Regions from separate parts of the Exiguobacterium sp. s192 genome, predicted to be linked through region 3. Evidence: a T-box and tRNA genes for the amino acid it is inferred to sense, from the RefSeq annotation. Region 3 holds a T-box; the other regions hold tRNA genes.

Region 1 (4,638 bases), on a different contig from region 3:
GTAGCATCTGGTTCGATCACGAATGTGATTTTGAACTCAACCGGTTTTCCTTTTTCGAGTGTTTCGACGTCGATGTTATCAAGCGCGATTGGCTCGATTCCTGATTCGACGACAGCACCTTCGATTGTGTCTTGATACAAGATATCAAGAGCATCTTGGTAAAGTGCTTCTTCACCGTACATTTTGTTAAACATTGTGCGTGGCATTTTTCCTTTACGGAAACCTGGTGTGTTCAATGTCTTAACGACTTTCTTGAACGCTTGGTCTACCGCTTTATCAAATGCTTCAGCAGGCGCTTCATACGTGAGGACGCCGAGGCTACCTGATTGTTTTTCCCATTTTGCAGTCATGCTGAGTCCCTCCAAAAATGTCAATTAGCGTACATGTGTGTACAACAAGTCACATTATAGCACAGTCTTTCTGAGGATTACCACTGTTGAACGAGGCAATCGCCTTCAATTACTGAAGGAGTGCTTGTTCATACAGTTTTCCTTCCGGCAGCACCAAATGGACAGCCCGGTAAATCTTCTGTGCCTGTGGACTTAAGGATTCCGGCGGAGCTTCAGACAAAAAGTCGAGATCCGCCAATTCTTCGACGGCACCGAGCCATTCATCCACCACTTCCCCCTGTTCCATCGTCTCCTCTAAGTAAACGATTTGATACCAGTTCATAAGCAAAAGCGCCTTAAACGGATCCATCCGTTCCAAGTCGAACGCAGCATCGGCAAGTCGTTGTAATTGAATGGCCTGCTGCGTCAGACATGACTCAAGCTGTTCCGGACGATGAAACAACATATGAACATCAAGCGACTGAATCGACACTTCGATTGGATAGACATGCGCCGATTCTGTCAGCTGGGGAAGCAACCGTTGTATGACAAGAGCACTTGGATGTTTCACGTCCCGTCCTGTCAAATAGTCATGAACGATATAGTGCATCAATTCAGGATGCACCCGTAAGTCCGTTTGTGCCAAGAAACGGACTTGCTCTTCCAGCGTTCCGAAGCGGTAGAGCGTGATCCAGTCCTGCTCTGTAAGCGTCACTGCAGGTTTTTCTTCCAATTGTAGATACGATGCATCATCGGTCTGCTGAACGTTCCGCGCCGTGCGTGAACGTGATGCGGCCACTTCTTCTAACTTTAGTGCCAATCCGTATGGCAAATAAGGGGATGCGGTTCGCAAGGCAAGGTCGAATGCATATCGTTCTCCCTTTTCATACATGAAAATCGCAAGCACCTGCTCGACACCGTCCAACCCAAGAAAAGGGTCGACGATGGCCAGATAGGCTTCGATTCCGTCTTCCCTTGCTAAAAAAGCCTCTTGGATCGTGTAGAGAAGATACAAGATATCATCTTCTGACGTCATGGTTTGAAGTTGGTTTAAGCGAAGATTCAATTCTGCCTCACTCAACGCAGCAAGGCGTTTTTGCTCATCGATTAACGGTTGTTCCATCCAACGTGACTGTCCCACGGTCATTCCACCTTTTTTCCTGTCTGACGTTCTTATTTTGTGAACGGATCAAGCAAAGACGTCCAGTTTGTGATTGCTTCTTGCAACTGGCCTGCCTGCTCGATACCCATTTTGTTCAGTGTATCCAACGAGACATCGGCTTCTAGTAAACGCGTAATGTCTTCAGATTGATTGACATATTGTTCGAGTTTTTCACTGAGATTTTTTAATTCTGCCGGCGGACTCTCTAAACTCGCGAGACGTTCGTCGATTTGATTCAGTTCTTCGTTCAACTGTTGAACGGTTCCATCATTTTGAAGTTTTTCAATCTGTTGATCGAGCGCCTGCTCCGGATTTGCCGATTCACGGGCCTCGGTAGCCGCCTGATCCAACTTTGTCGAAAGCTCAGATGTCACCTTTGATGTGTCTTGGGCGATATCTTGCAGTTGTCCTGCATAATCGACACTATTTTTTACATCTGTCACTTGTTGTTTCGCATTGTCCACTGTATCCGTAACCTCGCTACATCCAGCTAAAGCAACTGTCAGCAACAGGATTCCACTCATTCGTTTCATCATCTTCATCATCCCTTTCAAGTTCATGATACCTTGATTATACCCGATGAAGCAGATAAAAAAAAGAGACCCCCCTCATAAGGGAAGTCTCTATTTTAATTATAGTGTCCCAAGAGGGATTCGAACCCCCGACCGACGCCTTAGAAGGGCGTTGCTCTATCCAGCTGAGCTATTGAGACGTGTCAACACGAATAAACTATACTAAAACAATTCTTTCGTGTCAATCACATTAGTAAAAACTATTTTTCAAAGTGTTCCGTCAAGATGTAAGGCATTGATCGTCTCACCGGTCAAATCATAAAAATCGACTGTGAACTGCCCATCCACTAACGTTAAAACGGCATACGTCTTTTCCGGACGATGACGGGGCATCCGGATTGATCCCGGATTAATAAACAGTTTCCCGTCATGCTGTTCTGCCTTCGCGACGTGAGAATGACCATATAAAACAACCGCAGCCTTTTTCTGATCCGCATGATGAACCAACTGATCAAGACTGTATTTAACGTCTTGTCGATGACCATGGACGCAAAGGATCCGAACCGCACCCAGTTCTTCTGTCACTTCGTCTGAAAAATCATTTCCATAGTCACAGTTCCCTTTGACGACACGATACGGATATAACGATTCGGAATCTCCGGTCAGCTGTGAATCGCCGCAATGAAAAGCGATATCGACATCTTGATGGCGATTAAAGATCGTCAGCAACTCCTGGTCAAGCCCGTGGCTATCACTTACGATTAATGCTTTCATCTCTGATCACTCTCCTAAAAAAGTAGTCAATGCCAATTCAAGTTTTCGTAATGCTTGTCCCCGATGACTGATGGACGTTTTTTCACTTTTCGTCAACTCGGCTGCCGTCTGATTCAAGGACGGGATGATAAACAACGGATCGTAACCGAAGCCGTTTGTTCCCTTCCGTTCAAAACCGATCGTCCCTTCCATCGTTCCGCGTACGGTTAACGTTTCACCGGACGGTTTCGCAAGAGACAAGGCGCAGACAAAACGGGCAGTCCGTTTTTCTGTTGGTACGTCAGCCAGTTTTTCCAGCAACAACGTGTTGTTCGCTTCGTCTGATTTGTCCTCACCCGCAAATCGGGCGGAATAGACACCTGGCGCTCCGTCCAAAGCATCTACTTCAAGACCGGAGTCATCCGACAACACGGCATGACCAAAATAAGCTGCCGCTTCTCTTGATTTCAATTCGGCATTTTCTTCAAACGTCGAACCGGTCTCATCCGTCTCCGGAGCCGTTTCGTAGTCGAGCAAGGATTCGACATCATATCCGAGTCGTCCAAGCATCTCCTTGAATTCATTTACTTTACCAGCATTTCTGGTCGCGACGATAATTTTCATCGGTGTTCCACCTCTTCTCCGACATACCACCAGGACGCACCTAATGCTTGTTCGGCCGCCTGAAGCAGTTCCTCAATACCCTTTTCCCCAAGTTCCAGCATATCGAGCATTTCGCGACGTGAAAATGTCGCTTCTTCGCCCGTTGCCTGAAGTTCCACAATTTTACCGGACGATGTCATGACAAGATTCAAATCGACGTCTGCTGCAGCGTCCTCTTCATAACAAAGATCAAGCAACAACTCCGTCCCGACTTTACCGACCGAAACTGCCGCGATGCCTTCTTTGATTGGTGTGTCCGTTAACTTCCCGCTTTGAATCAGTCCATCGACCGCTAGGACGAGTGCTAAAAAACCACCCGTGATTGCAGCTGTTCGTGTCCCGCCATCTGCCTGCAACACGTCGCAGTCAATCCAAACCGTCCGTTCGCCTAATTTTTCAAGATTGACGACAGAACGTAACGCCCGGCTGATCAGACGCTGAATCTCCATCGTCCGTCCGGTTTGTTTCCCGCGGACCGACTCACGACCGGTCCGTTGCGCTGTCGCGCGTGGCAACATCGCATATTCGGCATTGATCCAACCTTGACGTTTCCCGCGTAAAAACGGCGGGACTTTTTCTTCGACCGTTGCTGTACATAAGACACGCGTATCCCCGACTGAAATCAGAACGGATCCTTCTGCGTGTTTATTGACACCCGTCTCGAAATGAATCGTTCGCATGTCTGCTTGTGCTCTTTGATCTAAACGCATTTTTCTTCCTCCGTTCCTAACACTAACCGTTTGGCTTGAATCGGTTGATTTAACCAGTCACTCGCAATCCGTTCAAAAGACCGTGTATCTCCCGTCGCATGGTAGACATGTTCCGGGACGGTGTCATGGGCTGCTGTGATTCCGTTGTAATCCAGTAAGGCACCAACTTCAAGCGCCGTCTCATCCCCAGAAGAAATCAATTGAACATTTGGTCCGATGACTCGTCCAATCACTTCTGCCAGTAACGGATAATGGGTACAGCCTAAGATCAACGTATCCATGTCATAGGCGAGCAACGGTTTTAATGTATTGGCGACGACACGTTCGACATAAGCTCCCGTGGTCTGCGAGGACTCAACGAGTGGAACGAATGGTGGACAAGCCAGTGATTCGACGACGACCTGCCCCTCGACGTGACGCAAGGCTTTTTCATATGAGTTGCTTTCAATCGTCATTTTTGTGCCGATGACACCGATTCGTTTTGTCCGTGTGACTTTGACTGCCGCACG
Region 2 (4,638 bases), on a different contig from region 3:
CGATTCCTTGGCAAAGGAGTGATCGATACGATTATCGTCAACAATGAATCGATTGATATCAGTTATTTACGAAAATACCAGAAGGATCACGCCGATATCGTGACGTATGATGAGACGAGTTTTGAAGAGGCCGGAATTGAAGTTCTCGCTGATGATATCGTGGATTACAACCACCATTTCATCCGCCACGACTCCGATGCCGTCGCCAGTCTCGTCATGCGGAAGGTCTTATCGATTCGACGTGTCCGTCAATTCGAAGGGAAGGAGGAACTGACGTGAGTTTTGCTTCAGAAGTCAAAAAAGAATTAACCCAAATCGCCATCACCGACCACGAGATGAAGGCCGAGCTTGCCGCACTTGCACGGATGAACGGAGCGATTTCGTTTGGTCTTGGACGCGGCTTGACGCTTGATATCTCAACGGAAAACGCGTCGATCGCCCGCCGGATCTACTCGTTGCTCAAACGGGCTTACGCGGTCCACCTCGACTTATTGGTCCGAAAGAAAATGCGGCTCAAAAAAAATAACGTCTACATCGTCCGCGTCAAACAACAGGCGGATAAAATCTTGCAGGACCTCGGCATCCTAGGTGAAGGATTCACGATGATCCGCTCGATCAGCGATTCGATTCTGAACGATGAACGCCGTGCCCGGGCGTATCTGCGCGGTGCGTTTTTAGCCGGAGGATCCTTGAACAACCCGGCAACCTCGTCGTATCACCTTGAGATTTTCAGCTTATACGAGGAGCACAATGCGGCGCTCCGGAGTCTGACGAACCAGTTTGACCTCAACGCGAAAGCGATTGAACGGAAAAAAGGGCATATCCTCTACATCAAGGAAAGTGAAAAGATTTCCGATTTCCTGAAGCTGGTCGGAGCGACGTATTCGATGTTGCGTTTTGAAGATGTCCGCATCCTCAAGGACATGCGCAATTCGGTCAACCGACTCGTCAACTGTGAAACGGCGAATCTCAACAAGACGGTCGGAGCAGCGCTGCGGCAAGTCGAGAACATCAAATTTCTCGAACGGACGGTCGGACTCGATGTCTTACCGGACAAACTGAGAGAAATCGCGATCTTGCGTGTGACACACCAAGACGTGACATTACAGGAGTTAGGCGAGATGGTCGAAAGTGGTTCCATCTCAAAATCAGGTATCAATCATCGATTGCGCAAGATTGATCAAATCGCGGATAAAATCCGAAACGGGGAATCGATGACCGGGGCTCTTTAGGGAGTAACTTGCGAGATGAACCATAGTCTACTATAATATATAGTCGGTGCAACTAAATGTTCGAATTAAGGAGTTTTTGAAATGGCTAATGAGAAAAAACGTATTTCGCTGACAGTTGATGCGAAGTTTGATGAAGTGCTTACGAAAAAAGCAAAAGCGATCGGGGTTCCGAAAAGTACACTCGTGACATTTGCGACTTCTTTATTCCTGAAGCAATTACAGGCAGAAGAAGAACTTTCACCACATGCGAACGGCATCTACACGCTGATCCGCGAAAACCATGATATCGTATCTGATATCACGGACATGATCGATTAATGAACAAGGACCGTTGTCTGCGTACTTCCTTCTTAACGGAAAGGTACAAGACAGCGGTCTTTTTTGTTCTACTCGAGAAACAGACAAAAAAACCGCCTTCACACGAAGTGAAGACGGTTTGCTGAACAGCTTACGCACGTTCCATGACGCGGTCGATTAAACCGTAGTCAGCTGCTGCTTGAGCAGACATGAAGTTATCGCGCTCTGTATCACGCTCGATGACTTCAAGTGGTTGTCCTGTGTTTTCAGCCATGATTTTGTTTAAGTGTTCACGCATTTTGATGATACGTTCTGCGTGGATTTTGATATCTGACGCTTGACCTTGTGTTCCACCAAGTGGTTGGTGAATCATGATTTCAGCGTTCGGAAGCGCAAAACGTTTTCCTTTAGCGCCGGCTTGAAGCAAGAAAGCACCCATTGAGGCAGCCATTCCGATACAGATTGTTGAAACTTGTGGTTTGATGAAGTTCATCGTATCGTAAATCGCCATACCCGCTGTGATTGAACCACCTGGGCTGTTGATGTAAAGCGAGATTTCTTTATCTGGATCTTCGGCTGCTAGGAATAGCAACTGGGCAACGACTGAGTTGGCGACGTTGTCGTCAATCGCGCTCCCGAGAAGGATGATACGGTCCTTGAGCAAACGTGAGTAGATATCGTAAGCACGTTCCCCGCGGTTGGTTTGTTCGATGACTGTTGGAATTAACATAGTCTTTGCCTCCTTATAGTTGGTATGTAGCTCATATTCGACTTGTCCTTATCATAATCCTTTGGTCAATATTGGTCAAAAGATACGCTGTAGGTTTTATGTATTTTTCCTGAATCGGATGTCACTAAACATATCAATATAGAAAAAAGGCAATACCGATAACGGCATTGCCTGTAGATTCAAGTATGGTACACCCGGAGAGATTTGAACTCCCGACACCTGGTACCGGAAACCAGTGCTCTATCCCCTGAGCTACGGGTGCATGTTTTTACTGAACAATTAATAGTATACCGACATTTTTTCAGGAAAGCAATACTAGATTGTGAAATTTCTTGTTTTTTTACAGATGGCTTGAATCCGGGCAAGAATCGACCGGTCGATTATAATAGAAACAGGTACCGATCAAGTCTGAGAAACGGAAGGTGAAGGGATGGAACAGAGGCAGGAACAGACACAACGTCTCGTGATGTCAGCGTCGCATTTGTTTCAGTTGGCGATTTTGGAAGAATCATGGGCGGAGCTTGAGGAACATCTCTATCGAATTATTCGTCGCGCCACGTCTCATAAACATAATGGAAGAAAAACGATTCATCCGGATCTTGAGCAAGTCGCGAATCGGATCGAGTCGTTTGAAGCGGATCTTCTGAAGCAAATACGTTTAGAATCGGTCAGACAGGAAATAAGATATATGGCGGAACAACTCATCATGTACTTAGATGCGGATGGATTACTCAGAACGACGGATGCGCAACTTGCCACTATTTTTAAAAGTGAAGCCACGCTGATCAAGCAGGCTCGGGAACTTCTTCAACGATGCGAGCCGACCGGTATCGCGGCACGTTCGGAAACGGAGTGTCGGTTGTTGCATGCCATGGAACTGGAAGATGCCACGCTTATTGATCGGGTGGCAGAACTCCATGACGGGCAATCACTACAGGACGTATTAGCCGGACTTGACGACGAGGAACAGCGACGAATGAAGAAGCAGATCAATCGACTGCCGAAAACTCCTCTTTTACCGGAAACGAATATCGTTATGATGCCGGAAGCGGAAATTCGAATAGTTGATGATCAACTTCACGTGGAGTGGTACGATTTGCCGCTCGACACGTCTTGGACGGATCTCGAAGAAGCAAAACCTTTTTTAAGTGCCTATGAACGGCGTCGCGTCACGTTACACGCGATCTTGGACGTCATCATGAAACGGCAGGTGAGATGGTTTCAAGGCGAACTTCATCTGGAACCACTTACGAAAAAGGAAGTCGCGGAACAAACCGGACATCATCCGTCGACGGTTGGTCGGGCGATTGCGCATAAAACGATCCGGACCGTCCACGGGACACACGATCTCGAGAACTTTTTTGTTTCCCGGACGAAGGACGGGACGTCGAGCTTTTTGATCAAGGTCCGGATTGCACAATTGATTCGGGAAACGACGACACCGTTGTCGGATCAGCACATCGCAGACCGTTTAGAGGCGGACGGCATCCGTGTCGCACGCCGGACGGTCGCGAAGTACCGGGCGAGCCTTGATTTGACACGGTCCGACATCATGAAGAAACGAAAGGCGAATGACTGATGCAAACAAAAGAACACAAGACCTTAACACTGTATTCACGTCCGGGTTGTACGCTATGTGAGGAAGCCGCCGTCTTACTTGATTTCGTACTCGACGAATTCCCGGAGTGGACGTTCGAGGAAATCAACATTGATGAAGATGCAGCACTCAGTTTACGGTTTTTATATGAAATTCCAGTCGTGATGTATCAGTCTGAAATTTGGAGTTATGGCAAATTTGAGACAGACACACTAAGAAACCGCTTACTTGAAAAAAGTTAAAGGGCGAGACTTGAAACCTCGAACAGAGGCTGTTATAGTGAAGGTGTACCAAGTGGGACAAGATACGACACGCGGGACGTAAAGTGTCCAGCAATTTTGAGAGGAGCGGGAATACATGATTCGGCAGTTAGTACAGATCCAAAAACGAATCGTGCCTGATCTGATCGAAGAAATGCAGACACGTTACGACATACTTCATTATGTCCGGCTCATGCAGCCGATCGGCCGACGGACACTTGCGACAAGCCTTGGCTTGACGGAACGGGTGTTGCGCCGGGAAGTGGACTTCCTAAAAGAGCAAGGCTTGCTCGAAGTGGCGACACAGGGAATGTCTTTAACGGACGAAGGACGGACCGTTTTACGGAGTATGCACAGCGTGATGGCAGAACTGGCCGGTATTTCCGACATGGCGAAAGCCTTAAAGGAAAAACTTGGCGTACGGGATGTCGTCATCGTACCGGGTGACTCGGATCAGACATTTTGGGTACAACGCGATATGGGACGTGCGACCGTCGCACGTTTGAAACGAGAACTTTCTTC
Region 3 (4,638 bases):
GGAAACGTCAAAACAGTGATGACATCTTCCACCTTAAGGGCGGCGTCGTCATGTATGGAAAAGATGAAGCGACACGTGGAGAAGACTGGGAAGGCGAATTGTATGTGTTTGATGAACGTGTACAAGTACCTGTCAATGAAGTCAATCCGACCGTCGTCTCGACATGTTACTACTGCGGGAAAGACGAGACACGTTATGTGAATTGTGCGAACCCGGAATGTAATCGTCAACACTTCTGTTGCGAGGACTGCGAACCGAAAGTGATGCGGTCTTGTTCAGATGAATGCCGTGAGCATCCGCGGAATCGTTATATCAAAGAACAGGCGGAAGCACTCGTCAAGTAAACACAACCAATCAGAACAGGCTGACGGCATCCTCACGGGGAATGCCGTCAGCCTGTTTTTTTACGATGAAAACAAGAAGCGGAGAATATCCGGCATCCGTTTGGCCCATTCCGTTTCGTGGTGAACGGCATTTGGAATGACAGTATAGGTCGCACTGTCGACTTTTTTCTGTACCGCTTTGGCGAGCACATCATTCGTGTGCAAATAGTCATTTTCGGTCATCGGTCCACTGACTTCTTTGGTGCCGACATCCATGTAGCAACGATGCTGTTCCGATAGACGGGGGCTGCGTTCGATGAACTCCAGTAAGGAGGAGAAGTTGGCCCAGCCGGCGGTCGATAAGGCGGCGACACGTGTGATGATTTCAGGATAGGCGAACAATCCATAAAGTGAAATCACGCCGCCCATCGAACTCCCGATCATGGTCGTGTCGGTCGGAATCGTCGCGTAATGTGTGTCGATATGCGGTTTTAATTCGTGGACGATCCAGTCCATATACTGCTTGCCGTTTCCGCCAATCGCTGTCCGGTGGGAAGGATAGGCAGTGCGCATGAGCAAAGCTTCATCCGTCCAAGGGGCATATTCGTCATATCGATCCATCCCGTCGTCCGGGCTGTCGATGGCGACAATCATCGCATGTAACTTGACCGCGTGCAACGCATGATGGACTTCCCATCCTTTTCCGAAGGACGCGGTTTCGCCACTGAACACATTTTGCCCGTCGTGCATATAGATGACAGGGAGTGCTTCTTCGGCTGACAGTTCCGTCGGGCGATAAATCCGGATGGTACGAGGTGATTTCAGCATCGGGATGGTGTGTTCGATTTCAATAATGGACAAAGTAGTCACGACCTTTCAAAGATTAGCGTAATGGGCGGTACAGTTTCGACCGTTATGTTTGCCGCCGACATAAAGGGCATGATCGGCTTGACGAAGCGACTCTTCAAAGGTCCGTTCACCCGGATGCTCGACCGTATCGACGCCGAGACTGATTGTAATCGATAAGCGGTGTCCGTCGACCAAAAAAGGGCGGTCAAGAACAGCATGACGAATGATCTCTGCGAAATCAATCGCCTGCTTCTGCGGACACTGATGGAGCAAGAGGACAAACTCTTCTCCACCGTAACGGGCGGCAAAGACATCCTGCCGTGTTTGCTGCAAGGACCGGATACGGCGTCCGAGTTCACGAAGAACGAGATCACCGACTTTATGACCATACGTGTCATTAACATACTTAAAGTGATCGATGTCGAACAGAATAATCGACAACGGATAACGGTCGGAGTTGAATTGATAGGCGCCCTCTTCATAAAAAGCACGGCTGTTGGACAGTTCCGTCAACGCATCGGTTCGACTTTCAGCATAGAGCTGATGCGTTTCCTGAGAGCGATGCAGCGAACGACAGAAAATCCGGAGTAAACGCGACAACTCATCCGCCTTTGCCTCATCGTAGGCATCGGCTATTTGATGAAACAATACAATCGAGACATCGACGTCTTCGTTCGTAATCGAAGGAATGGCGAGCATCGAATGCCGGTCGACCGGCAAATCAATTTGGATGTCTTGCCCCCAATCAAACCGGAGACCGTGGATGATTGGCGTCTGAAGTTGCTCGGCCGACAACGAATGAAACAAGGGAAGGACATCGATGACCGTCTTTGTCCGGATGTTATAGATGATTTGTTTCCGTTGCTGTTGAATCGAAATCCAGCCTTCCGAGAAGTCGATCAGACGAGGCAAATCAATCAATAACGAGTCAATCGTCTCGCGTTCGAAACGGGAAATCAAGAGGTGCTCTTTCGCATCGTCAAACCGTTTGGCATTTTCGTTGGCTTCGATCGTCACGCCCCGTTGCTGAAGCAACCGTTTGAACAAAAGCAAGATGAGGGCCGAGACGGAAGCAGCGATGAGCGGATTTTCATCATAAAACCAGATGCCGAGAAACGCACACAGCATGCTCGTCCCGTAAACCAGCGTCTGCAAACGGACAAGACGGATCCAATCATACTTCAGATACAGGACACGATTGACGAAACGGCATTGCACGTAAGAGACGAGCATGACCGCCGTCAAGTACCCTAAAAAGGGAATAATGGCTTCCGAGTACGTGAATCCGGTACCGATCGGGCCGCCGAGCGCCAAGTAAACGAGTGATGGACAAGCGAGATAAAACAAATCAAACAAGACGTTGATTGGATACAAGTATAAAAATCGTTTGAGACGGATTTCTTTTTTATGAGAGAAAACTTGAAAGATGATGATGCCGATTTGGCTGAGCAGGATCGACGGCAACAAACCATAGTTGAGGAAGATAAATAAGATGATGCCTTCTTGAAAGGTATAATAAATCCCGCCACGACGGACGTTATCGAATTGGAATAAAATGATGAGTGCCAGAAGATAGACGGCATTACCAAAAGAAAGTGGAAAGTCCATCAGCGTCGGACGTGCGAGTAAAGCAAAGGTGAGCAGACCGGCAACGAGATACAACACAAGCCAACTCGTCCGTGCCACTTTTTGATAGTAGACCACAATGCGTCCCCTCCTTTAACAGTCCTTCCCTACTTATACCCGTTTTGTGGAAATTATGATGAGGGATTTACAAAAAAATAAGGTTGAGAGAATGAAGCGGATTGCGTATAATGTGGAAGATATCAAACAATCAATGACGAAGAAAGTAACGGGATCATTTGATCGACCAGCGAATCAGGGAATGGTGGAAGCCTGAATGGATTGAAAAACCGTGAAACGCACTTCCGAGATGCTATCCGAATCAACCTGATCAGGCGTAGCCGGGGGCCCCCCGTTATCCCCAGTTAAAGTGGGTGTCGCACCGTCGACACCAAGAAGAGTGGTACCGCGGTCATTCCGTCTCTTTGCGTGTTGCGCAAAGGGCGTTTTTTATTGGAAAAAATAAACTGTTGGAGGGAATAACATGAGTTATAAGCAACAATATGCGGAAGTATTACACAGCGTAATCGGTGATGCTTTGTCGCAACAAGAGATTGAACAACTGATCGAACAACCGAAACATGAGGACCACGGAGATTTGGCCTTCCCTTGTTTCCAACTCGCGAAAGCATTCCGGAAAGCACCGATGATGATTGCGACGGAACTGGCTGAAAAAATCGATAATCCACTTTTTTCAAATGTTCAGGCTGCCGGACCATACGTCAACGTCTTCTTGAACCGGGAAATCGTTTCGCGTGAAATCGTCAAACGTGTGTTAGACGAGCAACAGGCATACGGTTCAAGTGAGCCGACCGGGAAAACAATCGTCACCGACTTCTCGTCTCCGAACATCGCGAAGCCGTTTTCAATGGGGCACCTCCGTTCAACGGTCATCGGAAACGCATTGAACCAGATTTCACGGAAAAAAGGATACGAAGTCGTCGGCATCAATCACCTCGGAGACTGGGGAACACAGTTCGGCAAGCTGATGGTTGCTTACAACATGTGGGGCAAGGAAGAAGATGTCCGCGCTGAGCCAATTAAAGAATTGCTCAAACTGTACGTTCGTTTCCACGAAGAGGCGGAAGAAAACCCGGGCTTAGAAGATGAAGGTCGTGCCTGGTTCAAAAAACTCGAACAAGGTGACGAGCAAGCGACGGCACTTTGGACATGGTTCCGCGAAGTGTCACTTGTTGAATTCAACCGTGTGTATGAAATGCTGGGTGTCAGCTTCGACAGCTTGAACGGGGAAGCATTCTACAATGACAAGATGCAACATGTCATCGATTTGCTCGAAGAAAAAGAGTTGCTGGTCGAGTCGGAAGGTGCGATGGTCGTCGACCTCGAAGCAGAAGGAATGCCTCCTGCCTTGATCAAGAAAAAAGACGGAGCGACGTTGTATGCGACACGTGATTTGGCGGCTGCCGTGTATCGTCTTGAGACATACGGTTTTGAGCAAGCCTTTTATGTTGTCGGCGGTGAACAAGCGTTGCACTTCAAGCAATTGTTCGCAGTCTTGAAAAAACTTGGCTTTGAAAATGTCGACGGCATGCATCATGTACCGTTTGGTCTGATCATGAAAGACGGCAAAAAGATGTCGACACGTAAGGGGCGGATCGTTCTCTTAGAAGAAGTCCTTCAAGATGCGATTAATGTCGCAAAACAGAACATCGCCGAGAAAAATCCTAACCTGGCGAATGCGGAGCAGACGGCACGTGAAGTGGGTGTCGGCGCTGTTATTTTCCATGATCTTAAAAATGAGCGGATGAACAACATTGAATTTGATCTCGAACAAATGCTGAAGTTTGAAGGAGAAACGGGTCCGTACGTCCAATATACGAAT

The links. The T-box of region 3 lies ahead of argS (arginine--tRNA ligase). A T-box ahead of a tRNA ligase gene usually reads a tRNA of that ligase, here a tRNA-Arg.
Region 1: it has a tRNA-Arg gene. The T-box ahead of argS (arginine--tRNA ligase) is inferred to sense a tRNA for this amino acid. The anticodon was not compared.
Region 2: it has a tRNA-Arg gene. The T-box ahead of argS (arginine--tRNA ligase) is inferred to sense a tRNA for this amino acid. The anticodon was not compared.

Annotation. Positions count from the first base shown of each region.
Region 1 is NZ_JACSMS010000001.1:92,690-97,327, reverse strand. It holds gene tig (trigger factor) at 1-350, opposite strand, end outside; gene KNP87_RS00460 (hypothetical protein) at 460-1,476, opposite strand; gene KNP87_RS00455 (hypothetical protein) at 1,503-2,051, opposite strand; tRNA gene KNP87_RS00450 (tRNA-Arg) at 2,130-2,203, opposite strand; gene KNP87_RS00445 (metallophosphoesterase family protein) at 2,271-2,777, opposite strand; gene KNP87_RS00440 (XTP/dITP diphosphatase) at 2,784-3,380, opposite strand; gene rph (ribonuclease PH) at 3,377-4,129, opposite strand; gene racE (glutamate racemase) at 4,120-4,638, opposite strand, start outside.
Region 2 is NZ_JACSMS010000011.1:34,857-39,494, reverse strand. It holds gene KNP87_RS14440 (gluconeogenesis factor YvcK family protein) at 1-279, shown strand, start outside; gene whiA (DNA-binding protein WhiA) at 276-1,232, shown strand; gene KNP87_RS14430 (hypothetical protein) at 1,314-1,550, shown strand; partial or broken gene clpP (ATP-dependent Clp endopeptidase proteolytic subunit ClpP) at 1,681-2,265, opposite strand; tRNA gene KNP87_RS14420 (tRNA-Arg) at 2,446-2,521, opposite strand; gene KNP87_RS14415 (RNA polymerase factor sigma-54) at 2,690-3,838, shown strand; gene KNP87_RS14410 (glutaredoxin family protein) at 3,838-4,098, shown strand; gene KNP87_RS14405 (sugar-binding transcriptional regulator) at 4,214-4,638, shown strand, end outside.
Region 3 is NZ_JACSMS010000004.1:56,743-61,380, reverse strand. It holds gene trhO (oxygen-dependent tRNA uridine(34) hydroxylase TrhO) at 1-344, shown strand, start outside; gene KNP87_RS08900 (alpha/beta hydrolase) at 405-1,193, opposite strand; gene KNP87_RS08895 (GGDEF domain-containing protein) at 1,200-2,876, opposite strand; T-box leader at 3,001-3,223, shown strand; gene argS (arginine--tRNA ligase) at 3,280-4,638, shown strand, end outside.